2 linked regions of the Sulfuricurvum kujiense DSM 16994 genome follow. The protein of the gene in region 1 interacts with the protein of each later gene in a pairwise test. Links are inferred from orthologs where the notes say so. Each region holds a gene or a part of one and is shown on either strand. Other genes may lie near its edges.

What was found. The genes of interacting proteins can lie anywhere in the genome.
Region 2: the proteins of SULKU_RS06925 (region 1) and acpP interact in binary tests that used the Escherichia coli proteins (3 or more experiments, as listed by UniProt). The link is inferred for Sulfuricurvum kujiense DSM 16994 from one-to-one orthologs.

What each region holds. Positions count from the first base shown.
Region 1 is NC_014762.1:1,377,466-1,385,309, reverse strand. The notes cover bases 2,911-5,910. They hold SULKU_RS06925 (YbgC/FadM family acyl-CoA thioesterase), read left to right. Parts: upstream 2,911-4,224; coding sequence 4,225-4,596; downstream 4,597-5,910. Other genes in these bases: SULKU_RS06910 (Crp/Fnr family transcriptional regulator), read right to left, coding at 5,617-5,910; SULKU_RS06915 (ferritin-like domain-containing protein), read right to left, coding at 5,044-5,550; SULKU_RS14400 (ankyrin repeat domain-containing protein), read right to left, coding at 4,591-5,040; SULKU_RS06930 (MFS transporter), read right to left, coding at 2,911-3,993. In the rest of the region: SULKU_RS06945 (RrF2 family transcriptional regulator), read right to left, coding at 1-133; SULKU_RS06940 (hypothetical protein), read left to right, coding at 266-991; SULKU_RS06935 (bifunctional protein-serine/threonine kinase/phosphatase), read right to left, coding at 1,003-2,643; more of SULKU_RS06930, read right to left, coding at 2,716-2,910; more of SULKU_RS06910, read right to left, coding at 5,911-6,282; SULKU_RS06905 (hypothetical protein), read right to left, coding at 6,260-7,264; SULKU_RS06900 (uracil-DNA glycosylase), read right to left, coding at 7,324-7,844.
Region 2 is NC_014762.1:359,453-365,642, forward strand. Bases 1,140-3,861 are described here. They hold acpP (acyl carrier protein), read left to right. Parts: upstream 1,140-2,246; coding sequence 2,247-2,477; downstream 2,478-3,861. Other genes in these bases: gpmI (2,3-bisphosphoglycerate-independent phosphoglycerate mutase), read left to right, coding at 1,140-1,351; fabG (3-oxoacyl-ACP reductase FabG), read left to right, coding at 1,422-2,165; SULKU_RS01870 (beta-ketoacyl-ACP synthase II), read left to right, coding at 2,589-3,806; accA (acetyl-CoA carboxylase carboxyl transferase subunit alpha), read left to right, coding at 3,819-3,861. Outside these bases: more of gpmI, read left to right, coding at 1-1,139; more of accA, read left to right, coding at 3,862-4,754; SULKU_RS01880 (3'-5' exonuclease), read right to left, coding at 4,795-5,598; SULKU_RS01885 (phosphoribosylanthranilate isomerase), read right to left, coding at 5,595-6,182; rpe (ribulose-phosphate 3-epimerase), read right to left, coding at 6,179-6,190. UniProt on the Escherichia coli protein: Carrier of the growing fatty acid chain in fatty acid biosynthesis.

The sequences.
Region 1 (7,844 bases):
GCGATTTTGAGAGAAAGTGATACGGCAGTTCCAGCGATTCGCTGATCTCTTGTATACGATAAAACTTTCCGATTTCTTTGGTGGAGAGCCATACGGCGGCGCGGATAGTATCTTGACAAGCAGAAGAGAGCATAGAGGGACCTTCTAAGGAAACTGATAGCTGCATTATACAAAACTTCCAGTAATAAGAGATGGATGCCTTAAAAGAAAGAGCACTCAAAATATGAAGTATCAAATGCTAAAATATTCTCGACAAAGGGTGAAAGTGCAAAAAATTATAATTAATCAAAAATATTTCGGTTCGATAGAATTAGAAAATACCGACGAGGCGAAACGTCTCTTTGCCAAAGTCAAAAGGGCTTTCGGTGAGGGGAAAGCGATGAATATCGGGATTATTTTCCCCCCCTATAAACTCAAAGCACTGGAGAGTTATCAAAAGGGTGGGGCGAGAGAGGAACTCGCCGATATCGAGCTGTACATCGAACTGGGAAAGGTGCTGAAATTTGATACGACCGATGCGCAAAAACTCAAAAACAAGATCGAACTAATCAATGATATTGCCCATAACCACTACAACATTTCCAAACGTCTGACCCTGATAAACAAGTCCAAAGCGACGCAAAACCGCGGAGATTATCTGTTTTGGGATATTGAAAACTTTTCCAACATCGGATCGTTGTTCAACGACGTTATCGAGAAATTCGACATTCCCGATAATCGTATTTATGTCGCGGCCAACCCTGATTCTCTGTATCTATACAAAAGCCAATGGGAAGCCGATCTGTACGATTATAAAAAGACGCTTCAGTCGTTTAATTTCACCAAATGCGATCACGGCAAGAATGTCGCCGATGATATTTTACTGGGGCACTTTCAAACGCTTTCGCTCAAAAATGCAAATGTTTATCTGATGACGTTTGACCGGGAGCTCAAAGAGCGGTTTATCGCTGAATGCCATCCGAGCAACAATCTGTTTATACTTGAAAAGTAGTTGTTTTCAGGCTACTTCGAAACATAGAGGACAAAGGTTACAATCTCGGCAGCGAGGGCAAGAAAAAATCCGATCTTGTAAAACATGACGGGCGAACGCTCGATCAGGGGTGTCTCATCGCTGAAGAAAGGTTTGACTTTCTCGGGCGCTTTAAGCTCATAAAAAAATTCGGAGTAGTGAGTGTAGCGACGCTCCGGCGAAACGGCAATGGCACGCATGATGATCGAATCAAGCCAGAGGGGGATATTGCTGTTGAGCTTGACCGGACGTTTGGGAGTTTTGAACGTCGGAGTCTGGAACGGTTCGATCTCGCCGTAAGGGAGTTTGCCGCTCAAAGCCCAGTAGAGGGTGACTCCGATTGAGAAGATTTCGGTCGATTCGTTGATAACGCCTCCGATGAACCGTTCGGGCGCAAGGTATGAGGGGGTCCCCGCTCGGGAGTCGGTCGAAAAAATTTCGACAATCGAGCCGAAATCGACCATTTTAAAATTGACCCCCGCTTCCCCTTCCTTTTTGTAGACGATGATATTTTCGGGTTTAATGTCGCCGTGCACCAATCCCAGATGCAGCAGATGGGCTTCGGCTCGGTGGAGAAATTTTCCGAGTTCGATTGCATTGTCGATGGAGAGAGGGCGGTTTTTGACGTAATCTTTTAAATTGATTCCCTCAACGAGGTCCATCATATAATAGCGGACACTGCGCCCTTCGGGAATCCATGCGTGACCGAAGGCTTTGTGGGTGATCTGTTTTGCGGTCCATGCTTCGCGGACGAATTCGTCCAAGGCTTGTTCATCATACGCGCGCATCGGGAATTTCATGACATAGAATTGCCCCTGCTTGCTCACTTTCCAGATCCGCCGGTGTTCCATCATCGGTGATATGAGGGTATATCCGTCGATAATGTCACCTTCATACAGCGATTTAGGGATAGGAAGATCGTTGTTTTTGAGTGCGTGCAGCGGATCGAGTGATTCGATACGAAAGATCTGCAGACTCATATCATCACGATCGTGCAGTTGGCCGTCTTGAGCGGCGTGGTTGATGATCGTTGCAGATCCTAATCCCTGATGTACCAGATCCATAAAACTTTTTTCATCGATCAGATTGTAGACGCCGTCGCTGCATAAAACCAGAGTGTCTCCGACGGCGATCGGGGTAGAGACGATATTCGGATCGATGTTTTCACTCATGCCGCAGGCTTGGGTCAGGACGTGCGACATGTATTCATCATCCATCGTATGATCGGTACTGAGGCGCTTGAACTCTCCGTTTTGTTTCAAAAGATAGATGCGGGAATCTCCGAGATTGAGGGTATAGAGGCTCTCGCCTTCGATGATTGCCAGACAGAGTGTTGTCAGCAGTTCGATTTGCCCGTACTGGGAAATCGACTCTTTAAAGAGGAGCCCGTTGATATGGCGGGTAAAGACTTCCATCGTTTTGGAAATCCCCCATGCTTTTGGACGGGATTTGAACTGATTGATAAAAAATTTGACACTCTGACGGGCGGCGGTTCCGCCGCGTTTGGCGCTCCCCACGCCGTCGCACAATACCGATACGAAAAGCGAATTATCGATAATGGCATAGGCGCATGCGTCATCTCCTGTGGAACCGGGTTTGGGAAGAATATATTCGCTGGATTGCAGTTGCAGCATGCTAAAAGTCCAAGTTATATAGGATTTTGTCAATTTCATATTTACGGTGCGATGCACCGTATAATACAGGATTTAAATCCGTCCGCCTGCAGTCGCACCCCACGTCGTTCTCCATCGGGTTTTTACCAGAGAGATACCCGATATCGCCACTAAAACGAATCCGGCAAAGATTAAGAACCCGGCGGCATAACCGTCAAATGCCCCCTGAGACCAACCGAATGTTTTGATTAAAGCCGATCCGCCCAATCCTCCGGCCGCACCGATAAGTCCGGTCATAATCCCGATATCTTTACCAAAGCGCTGCGGTACGAGCTGGAACACCGAACCGTTTGCCATTCCGAGATTCGCCATGATCAAAAACATCACCGTAATCGCTGCCCAAAACGGCAGGTCGATCAAGGCCGTGATCAGAGACAACACTACAATGCTACCATAAAATACATAGAGGGATTTTACCCCGCCCATTTTATCGGCGATAGCCCCTCCGACCGGACGCAAAACAGCCCCGGCGAAGATACAGAGAGCTCCGAAATATCCTGCCATGACTTTGACATTGTCTTCATTCAGAATATCCAGACCGATAGCGGACATATCGCTTTGATAGGTGTTCATCAAATAGACTTTCATATAGTTGGCAAATCCGACAAACCCACCGAATGAGACTGCATAAAAGAGGTTGAACCACCAGGTGTCTTTATCCCCTAGAAGTTTCATGTAGTCTTTGAATCTCTTCGGGTTCGGCTTATAAATGCTTAGCGGGGCATCTTTTGCCAAAAACATATAGGCGATGAAAATGATTGTTGATAGGACTCCGCCCACGAGAAAAACCGATGGCCATCCCCACAGTTGAGCGATCTTAGGAGCAAACAAAAAGTCGATCACGACCCCGATGTTTCCCGCACCCGCAATACCCAAAACAACCCCCTGAAGACGCGGCGGATACCATTGTCCCGCTTGCGGAAGGGCAACGGCGAACGACGCACCGCCGAATCCGAGACCGAGCGCAACCAGCAGCAGCTGATTATAGGTAATCGCATCCGATTGGATGAATGCGAAGAAGAGGGTGAAAATAACGATCAATTGTGATCCCAACGCGGTCTTTTTCGGTCCGAATTTATCGACGAAGAAACCGAGAAGAATCCGTAAAAGGGCTCCGGACATAATCGGAAGCGCCAGCAAGGTCGCGATCTGCGAATCATTGAGGGCATTGCCTGCCGCACTTAGCGTCTCATTGATCTCAGTCGCCAACGGTCCGAGCATCGTCCACATCATAAAACTAAAGTCGAAATACAAGAAGGCGGCCAGCAGTGACGGCCAGTGCCCCTCTTTTTTCAATTCACCCAATTTCATATCCACTCCTAATTAGGATTTTTTTATCTGAAATAATTGTAACGCGAAAATTTCACTGTTAATACTATATTATGATTAAAAATTAATCATATTGATGTTTAAAATAAAAATCATGCTATAAAGTCAATAATTGAAGATAAATCGATAGTGCATGTATAATACGCTAGGATAAATCCCACGGAAAATTTATATATAAATCTGCGTTTAAAAATTGAAAAATAGAGGCCTGATATGCAAATACGCGTATATTACGAAGACACTGATGTCGGGGGAGTCGTCTACCACTCCAACTATCTTAACTTCTGCGAACGGGCCCGCAGTCAGCTTTTTTTTGATGCCGGACGTTCACCGATATTGGAAAACGGACATTTCGTAGCCAAACATATCGATGCGGAGTATCTGAAAAGTGCCAAATTCGCTGACATTTTAGAGGTAAAAACAACACTCTTAGAGATTAAAAATGCCTCATTTACGTTATTGCAGGAAGTATTCAGAGCCGATGAGAAACTTTTTTCGATGAAGATTGTTCTGGTTCATATCGATTTTTCGGGAAAAATGACAAAAATCCCCGATCGCGAAAAACAATTTCTCTCAGCTTTATAAGAGAGGCTTGAGTTTCGGTGCCGCTTTTTCAATCGCTTCTGCGATCTCTTTGTTTTCTTTCATCAATGCAATATCCAAGGGTGTCATCCCGTCTTTACTCATCGAACTTCCTGAAGCGCCGTTTTCAAGTAGATACAAAGCAATAGTGTTGTGCCCTTTCCAAGCAGCCAGATGCAATGCAGTCGCACCGCCGGAGTCTTGAGCGTTTACGTCCGCACCTTTGGAGACAAGATACTTGACCGCTTCCAAATTCCCGACCCAGCAAGCATACATTAAAACTGTTTTATTGTTATCCTCTCTGGCGGCATTCGCATCATTCAGATTTTGAACCTGCATTTCAAGCGCCTCGGTATCATTAAGGTCAAGCAAACTTACCAGTTTCAATATCTCTGCACCATACAGGAGATTAGAGAGTAGGACTGCTAATAAAAGAATTTTTTTCATACGTTAGTTTTTAAACTCGGCAATAAAATCATGGATGTCATCGTACAGTGCCTGTAGATCCTCTTCATGCTCGACTTCATCTGCCAAAATTTGTGAGACCATGTCATAGGTAATAATGTCTTTTTCCCGAGTAATGTCGAGGATATTGGAATAGACACTGATAGCACATTGTTCGCCCTTGATAGCTTGTTCAAGAACTTTGCGTACATCAGGATCAGTCGGGGCCTCATATCCGCAATTGGAATTGCTTACCCACTCGGAAGGATGAAGTACCGGAGTACCACCGAGCTGAATAATCCGATCGGCTACCATCGTAGCATGACGCAGCTCATCCGCCGCATGTTGGGTAAGCTCTGCGATTGCAGCATCTTTCATTAACCCTTTGACCACTTTGGATTCGATGAAATACTGGTAATACGCTAACCATTCATCACAATATGCTTTGTTAAGAAGTTCGTAAACCGTTTGCGCTTCGATTCCTCGAAGGAGTGAAATACCTCTTTTGCCCATCGTAAACTCCTTATCTTTTTTTATAGATTGTTTAACTCTATCACTGCTTCTCTTAAAGGAAAATAATTATCCGCAACACCGATTTAATTTATCCGAGGACAAAAGGTTTAAACCGTTTTTTTTCGAGAATTCTATTATCCCTTCGGATTTTAATTTTTTAATCATTCTTGATAGTGTTTCGGGCGTAATCCCAAGCAAATGTGCAATTTCGATCCCTTTAAGGCGCTGAAAAATACCGATATCATCTCGAATCAATCGCGCTACTTTTGCCATGGCGTTTGGGGCACTGTGTCGTTGCAGCGAGAGCTCTAATGCGGATATTTTTTGGGTCAGTGAGGAGATAAGGGCGATGCTCAATGAGGGATCATTCTGCAAAAGTTTAAGAAAAGGATCACGAGCAATTTTTAAAATAATTGAGCTATCTATCGCTTCACACGAAGCCGGGTAGGGGACTTGTTTCAATGTTGCGACCTCGGCGACCAATGAAGGTGCCCGGAATCGGTGTATCAACATCGTCTCGGTTGAGGCGGTTGATTTGAAAATGGAAACTTCCCCTTCAATCAGAAAATGAAAATAATCGCTTTGGTTCCCTTCATAAAAAATGATTTCACCTTTATTATAATGGCGGATAATTCCGATCTGTTCGATCTGATTGCACTGTAGTGGGGTTAAATGGGAGAAAATTCCGATTCGTTCCAGAGAAAGCGAATTATTTTGAGGTAACTGATTCAAAACCGTACTCTTTCGCATGCAACAGCTCAACAGGATAAATAACTTGAGAATTAATTAGACGCATTGTATAGGCTCGTGGCGTATTATCTAACATCGAGACAAGATAATCGATTCCGACACTGCTGGAGTATTGAATCCAATCATAGGCAAGATCGTTATTCATCAATTCATTAGCCTCATAAATCGAAGGAGGGAATTCAACGAGAGAATTGGCGATGATCATATTTTTTCGATCTCGGTATTGGGTTAACACTAAAAGATTCGGGTCCATATTGATTTGTGTGGAGAGAATATTACGTTCTTTGATCCCTATAAAAGTGAGTTGGGAGGCCAAAATAGCGCTTTTTACAACAGGAATATGAAGGATTACACTGTTTTTGTTAAATAGGGAAGGTTTTGAAAGATGGGAAATAATATTGTCACCGTTAAAGTCTACGGCGTAGCTTCTGACTTTTTTCTTTTCGCGTTCATGAGCCAGAAAAACCTCTTCGGTAGATGACTTTAGTTGCGAACCCACCGGTGAAGTGTCGTAAAAGATTGAAATTGAATCTGCCATATACGGGAGCAGCGCTTCAATCTGTGCCAGATAATCGATTCCTCCGAAAGTGATATTATCAGGAGCTGATGGGATATCACGCTTATGCACGGTCGGAATAAATATCGGGAGATGTGTCTCGATATGGACAAGATTCTTGGCACCTTCACCGGTAAGGGGAGCCAGTACGGCATCCATTTTGTCTTCACGCAGTTTTGCAAACGTTTCTGCCAACGTTATTGACGATTCATCCTGCATAGTATATTGTTGTATTGAAAAACGGCCGCTTCGACGGGTTGAGAGTGTTGCCAGTGCGACGTTATAAACCGACTGTGCATATTTTCCGATTATCTTCGGAGAAGAGACTACGGCAATTTTAATCGATTCATCAGGTTTGATGGATGTTTGAATCGGGTGGATTGCATCGGATGATTTTCGAATAACCATCGTTTTTCCCTGAGAAAAAACGAACATAAGCGAAAGGATAAAAGCTAAACGCAAAAAGATCATAATAACTGGCTCTTGATAGTTTGCAAATCCCTCATCGCCTCTTTTTTACAAGAGGGATTGCGTACAAGATAGAGGGGATGATGCATCGGAATCAATTGAGAATCTCCATAAGGGATAATCTCTCCCCGGACACGTTCAAAATCTCCGTGGTCTCCGCTGAGTATCCGATAGGCATCCGCTCCCAGAGGAATGATAATGCGGGGTTTAATCAGTTCAATCTGTTTGGATAAAAACGGAGCGCAGCTGCTGCATTCGCTGGGGGAAGGATTTTGAAAACCGAACGGCTTGCATTTAACGGCATGGGTAAAGAAAACCTCTTCAATTTTTAGATTCAACACTTTTTCAATCATATCCCGCAGCATCACGCCCGATCTTCCGACATAATACTCTGAACTCTCATCTTCAGCGGCTGAAACGTAGGCATCCACAAACATCAGTTGAGCCTTAATGTTGCCGTATCCGCTCATACTTTGACGGCGGGACTTACTCAAATCGCAGAGAAAACATTGAGCAATGT
Region 2 (6,190 bases), 1.0 Mb from region 1 along the record:
ACTGATCGATACGTTCGGTTTGAGCGTCGGTCTTCCTGAGGGGCAAATGGGCAATTCCGAAGTGGGGCATATGTCGATCGGAAGCGGTCGGGTATTGTATCAGGATTTGGTCAAAATCTCTCTTGCATTGGAAGAGGGGACATTTGAGCACAATGAAGTTTTTACATCACTGCTTAAAACCAGCAAACGGCTTCATCTGATTGCCCTTATGAGCGACGGCGGAGTTCATTCGCATATCGATCATCTGATCGGAGTTTCCGAAATTGCGGCGGATATGGGTAAAGAGGTGTGGCTCCATCTTATCACTGACGGGCGCGATGTGGCTCCTACATCGGCAAAACTCTTTTTAAATACGATAGAAGCGCACGGGTCGGCCAATATCAAAATCGGATCTCTCGGAGGGCGCTTTTTCGCCATGGATCGGGATAACCGATGGGATCGTGTCCAAAAAGGATACGAGGCGATTATGAGTGCACTCCCTCAAAGCGAACAAAGTGTTGCCGACTATATTGAAAATGCGTATGCTTCGGGAGAGACCGATGAATTCATTACCCCTACATCATTCTACGGGTATGAAGGGGTAAAAGAGGGGGATGCGGTATTGATGCTCAATTTCCGAAGTGACCGGATGCGTGAACTCACGACGGCGATCGGCGATCCTGAATTTAACGGATTTAAGAGGGTGTTTGTTCCGACCCATTTGGCAACGGTAACGCAGTATGACAAATCTTTCCCTTATCCGGTTCTTTTCCCAAAAGATGCTCCCGTAAATACCTTGGCGGAAGTGATCTCGAAAGCGGGGCTTCGCCAGCTGCATACGGCGGAAACCGAAAAGTATGCCCATGTCACCTTTTTCTTTAACGGCGGTATCGAAGAGCCGTATGAAAACGAGACTCGGGTGCTGATCCCGAGTCCGCAGGTTAAAACGTATGACATGCAGCCGCAGATGTCTGCACCCGAAGTCGGGAGTGCCGTGGTTAAAGCAATGGATGAGGGAATCGATTTTGTGGTCGTCAATTTCGCCAACGGTGATATGGTGGGACATACCGGCAATTTTGAAGCGGCAATCAGCGCCGTCGAGGCGGTTGATCACGAATTGGGGAGAATCGTCGAAGCGGCACAAAAGAACGGCTATTCGATGGTATTGACCTCCGATCACGGCAACTGCGAAGAGATGCGTGATGATGCGGGCAATATTTTAACCAACCACACGGTCGGAAAAGTATGGTGTTTCGTTATGGCTGAGGGGGTGAGCGAAGTACATCCGGGTGCCCTTAATAATGTCGCACCGACGGTTCTAAAATTAATGGAGCTGGATATTCCGTCCGAGATGGATACACCGCTAATATAAATTAAAGTATGCAGGCATACGCGGGCTTTACTCCGATAGCGTTATAAAATTATTAATAAAAAGGATAAGAATGAAATTTTCGGGAAAAAATGTATTGGTAACAGGTTCAAGCCGGGGAATCGGTGCGGAAGTAGCAAAAGTGTTGGCTCTCTACGGTCTTAAAGTATGGATCAATTATCGTAGCGGTGCGGCAGCGGCGGATGCGGTTAAAGCACAAATCGAAGCGGCCGGCGGGCAAGCGGCGGTTATCGGATTCGACGTAGCCGACGAAGCGGCATTTGTCGATGCGATCAAAACGATTATCGATGCGGACGGCGAACTCTCCTATTTGGTTAATAATGCGGGGATTACGAAAGACGCCTTGGCCCTTCGTATGAAGAGCGATGATTTCATGGCGGTTATCAACGCCAATCTCCTCTCCGCATTCGTCGGATGCCGCGAAGCGTTTAAAGCAATGCGCAAACAAAAATTCGGTGCCATCGTCAATATCGCGTCTATCGTCGGTGAAACGGGAAATGCCGGACAGACGAACTACGCGGCTTCCAAAGGGGGCGTGATCGCAATGACCAAAAGTTTTGCTCAGGAGGCGGCATCAAGCGGTATCCGCTACAACACGGTTACTCCGGGCTTTATCGCAACGGATATGACCGATGTCCTCAGCGAAGAGATCAAAGCCTCGTTCACATCAAAAATTCCGATGGGCCGTTTCGGGAACGCCGCGGAAGTGGCTGAAGCGACCGCATTTTTGCTCAGCGATCATTCCAGCTACATCACCGGAGAAACTCTCAAAGTCAACGGCGGAATGTTCATGTAAGAGCGCTTGGGGCGGCTGTTTTGCCACTTAAGCTAAATATGGTATAATTTTACGATTTTTATTCATAGAACAGGAGCTATTATGGCACTTTTGGAAGATATTAAAGAAGTAGTGGTTGAGCAACTAAGCGTAAACCCGGACGAAGTTAAAGAGAATTCTAAATTCGTAGAAGATCTTGGTGCTGACAGCCTAGATGTTGTTGAATTGGTAATGGCTCTTGAAGAGAAATTCGATATCGAAATCCCTGATGACGAAGCGGAAAAAATCCAAACTGTCCAAGATGTAATCAACTACATCGAGAGCAAAAACTAAAAAACTTTATCGGGGACCCACCTCGATAAATCCAAACAAATTATTTTTATGGTTTAAGAGATTGGCTTAACGGAGCCAAAGTTTCAGACCATCCAGTATCAGGAGAGAATTGTGAGAAGAGTAGTAGTAACCGGTATGGGAATGATCAATGCGCTTGGTCACGATAAAGAGAGCTCATTTAAAGCTATTTGTGACGGTGAATGCGGGATTGATATGATCACGATTTTTGATGCATCGACACAAAGTGCTCAAATTGCCGGTGAGGTAAAAAATTTCGATCCTGAGACCGTTATGGATGCCCGAGAGGTTAAAAAAGCGGACCGTTTTATTCATCTTGGGATCAAAGCGGCTCAAGAAGCGATGGCGGATGCCAATTTTCCGGAAGGATTCGATAAAGAGCGTTTCGGTATCGACGCGGCAGCCGGTATCGGAGGACTTCCGTCGATTGAAAAAAATTCGATTATCCTTGAAACCAAAGGTGCACGCCGTATCTCTCCATTCTTTATCCCGGGAGCATTGGTAAACATGCTCGGCGGGTTTATATCTATCGATCACGGCCTTCAAGGTCCTAACCTATCAGCGGTAACGGCATGTGCGGCAGGAACCCATGCGATCAGCGAAGCGGCAAAAACAATTATGGTCGGCGGTGCTGATCAAATGCTGGTCGTCGCGGCTGAATCGGCGATTACCGGTGTCGGTATCGGCGGATTTGCATCAATGAAAGCGCTTTCTACCCGCAACGATGATCCGAAACATGCATCACGTCCGTTCGATGCGGATCGTGACGGGTTCGTTATGGGCGAGGGGGCTGCCGCATTGGTACTCGAAGAGTACGATGCGGCAGTGGCGCGCGGTGCCCGTATTTATGCGGAAGTCATCGGATTCGGTGAGAGCGGTGATGCGAATCACATTACAACACCAAGTCTTGAGGGGCCGCTTCGTGCAATGAAAGCGGCACTTAAAATGGCGGGGAATCCTAAAGTTGACTATGTCAATGCGCACGGAACCAGTACTCCGACCAACGATAAAAACGAAACGGCAGCACTCAAAATCGCATTCGGAAGCAAAGAGAACTGTCCTCCGGTGAGTTCGACAAAAGGGCAAACGGGGCACTGTCTCGGTGCAGCGGGCGGTATTGAAGCGGTTATCAGTATTATGGCGATGCGTGACGGTATTATCCCTCCGACTATCAACTACGTCAATCCGGATGAAAACTGCGATTTGGATATCGTTCCGAATACGGCACGTAAAGCGGAACTTAATATCGTTATGTCTAACTCTTTTGGATTTGGCGGCACCAACGGTGTTGTCATTTTCAAAAAAATATAAGAGGGCAAGCCTTTGGCTACCTATTTAGATTTTGAACAAAATATCCGTCAAATTCAAGAGGAGATCATAGCTGCAGAAGTTCGCTACGATCACCATGCCGTAGAGATCCTCAAGCAGGATTTAGATAAAGAGGTTCAAAAAACCTACGCGAATCTTTCCCCGTATCAAGAGCTTCAGCTCGCGCGTCATCAAGACCGTCCGTATGCCCTTGATTATATCAACCTTATCCTCGATAAAAAGTATGAAATTCACGGAGATCGTCACTTTCGAGATGATCTCTCTATTATCTGCTATATCGGCACCATCGGTGATGAACGGGTTATGGTGATCGGTGAACAAAAAGGGCGCGGAACCAAAAATAAGCTCAAACGAAACTTCGGTATGCCTCATCCTGAAGGGTACCGCAAAGCACTTCGTGCGGCCAAAATGGCGGAAAAATTCAATATTCCTCTTCTGATGCTGATCGACACTCCGGGCGCCTATCCGGGTCTGGGTGCGGAAGAGCGTAACCAAAGCGAAGCGATTGCCCGAAATCTTCTCGAACTCTCAAACCTCAATACGATTACCGTATCGGTGGTCATCGGCGAGGGGGGAAGCGGAGGTGCTTTGGCGATCGGTGTAGCGGATCGCCTCGCTATGATGCGCTACTCCGTCTTCAGTGTTATCTCACCTGAGGGGTGTTCGGCAATTTTGTGGAATGACCCGACCAAAGTAGAAGCGGCAACGAAAGCGCTTAAAATCACCTCTGCCGACCTGAAAGAGCTTGATTTGATCGATGATATTATCGATGAGCCGCTGATCGGTGCACATCGTGATAAAGAGGGCTCCGCAAACGCCCTTAAATCATATTTTATGACTCAGGTCAATACACTTCGCAAGCTGAGTGATTCCGAGCGCCTTGATAAGCGTTACAACCGTCTTGTCGGTATGGGACGCTTCAGCGAATAATCAAATGCTGTTTCCGCATTAGAAAGCACGTATGCGTGCTTTATTTCACCGCTTCTTTTTCTTCCGTCTCTTTTTTCTCTTCTTTTTTCGGTTTCGGACGTTTCAGACGTTTCGCCTCTTTTGAAAATGCGATGAGCTCTTCGCTATTGGTTATGGAGGATGGGAGAAGATTGAGGACACGCTTGAGTAGTTTTGTCGTTGTCATGGCATCGGAGAGGGCGCGATGGTGAGTGGCTTCTTTGTAGAGCTCCAGTGCTGTGTTTAGATAGGCTAAACCGTATCGTTCAGACTCGATGGTTCTCTCCGCCAAATCAATCGTACATAAAGAGCGGTTGAGAAGTTTTGATAAACCGACACGCTCCATCATCGCCGATACAAAGTTGTAGTCAAATTTGGCATCATGTCCTACGAAAATTGCATCGCCGAGAAAAAGACGAAATTCGCGCATTACTTTGCTCATGGCCGGAGCTTTAAGGGTTTGCTCCGTTTTGATACCGGTAATCTCCTGAATCTGATCGGAGATATCGGTACAATAGACAAGACTCTCATAGGTATCGATTATTTTTCCGTTTTGCAGCTTAACCGCACCGATTTCGATAATCTGGTGGTGGGCGGGTTTTGAACCGTTTGATTCAACATCGACGATACAAAAGAGAGTATCTTTTACGGAAGTTATGGCGCTTTGAAAGCAATACATCTCCTCATGAAGAATGATGTTCATCCCCTGCGATTTGAGAAGCTCGAGCCTCAGATCGGCATCACTGCCCAAGAGGAGTTCAAATTCCTCTTTCGGGATACCGTTTTTAGACAAACGTGACAAAATTTTCGGGTCGAACAGCTTCACACTTTTGCCTTTTGGATAAACGTCTCTACCAGTTTATGGTCTTTTTTCCCATATGAGGCTTCGACACCGCTGCTGACATCGACACCGTAGAATCCGTACGGTTTAAGTGAAGCGACATTCTCGGGATCAAGCCCGCCTGCTAGGATGATTTTTGAACAATCGATCCCCTCAAACCATTCGATGTTAAGGCGTTTTCCGCTTCCTCCATACGCTTCACAGTACGCATCAATAAGGCGGTATTCATCAGTGTACGTTAGTATGTCTTCTTTTTTTTGAGCACGGATGACGCGAAGGGTCGGAAAATGGACATCGGAGAAAAAATCATCTTGAACATCGAAATGAATCTGGGCCAGTGTACATCCTGTGCTTAGGCAGACTGAGCGGATCACATCAGGGGTTTCATTGACAAAGAGTGCTACTTTTTCAACAAAAGGGGGAAGGGCGGCAATAACGGCTTTTGCATTTTCCGGGGCAATATAGCGCGGAGATTCGGGATAAAAGACAAATCCGAGTGCATCCGCTCCGGCATTGATCGCGAGGAGTGCATCCTCTATATTGGTAATACCGCAGATTTTAACTCTCATACGCGAAG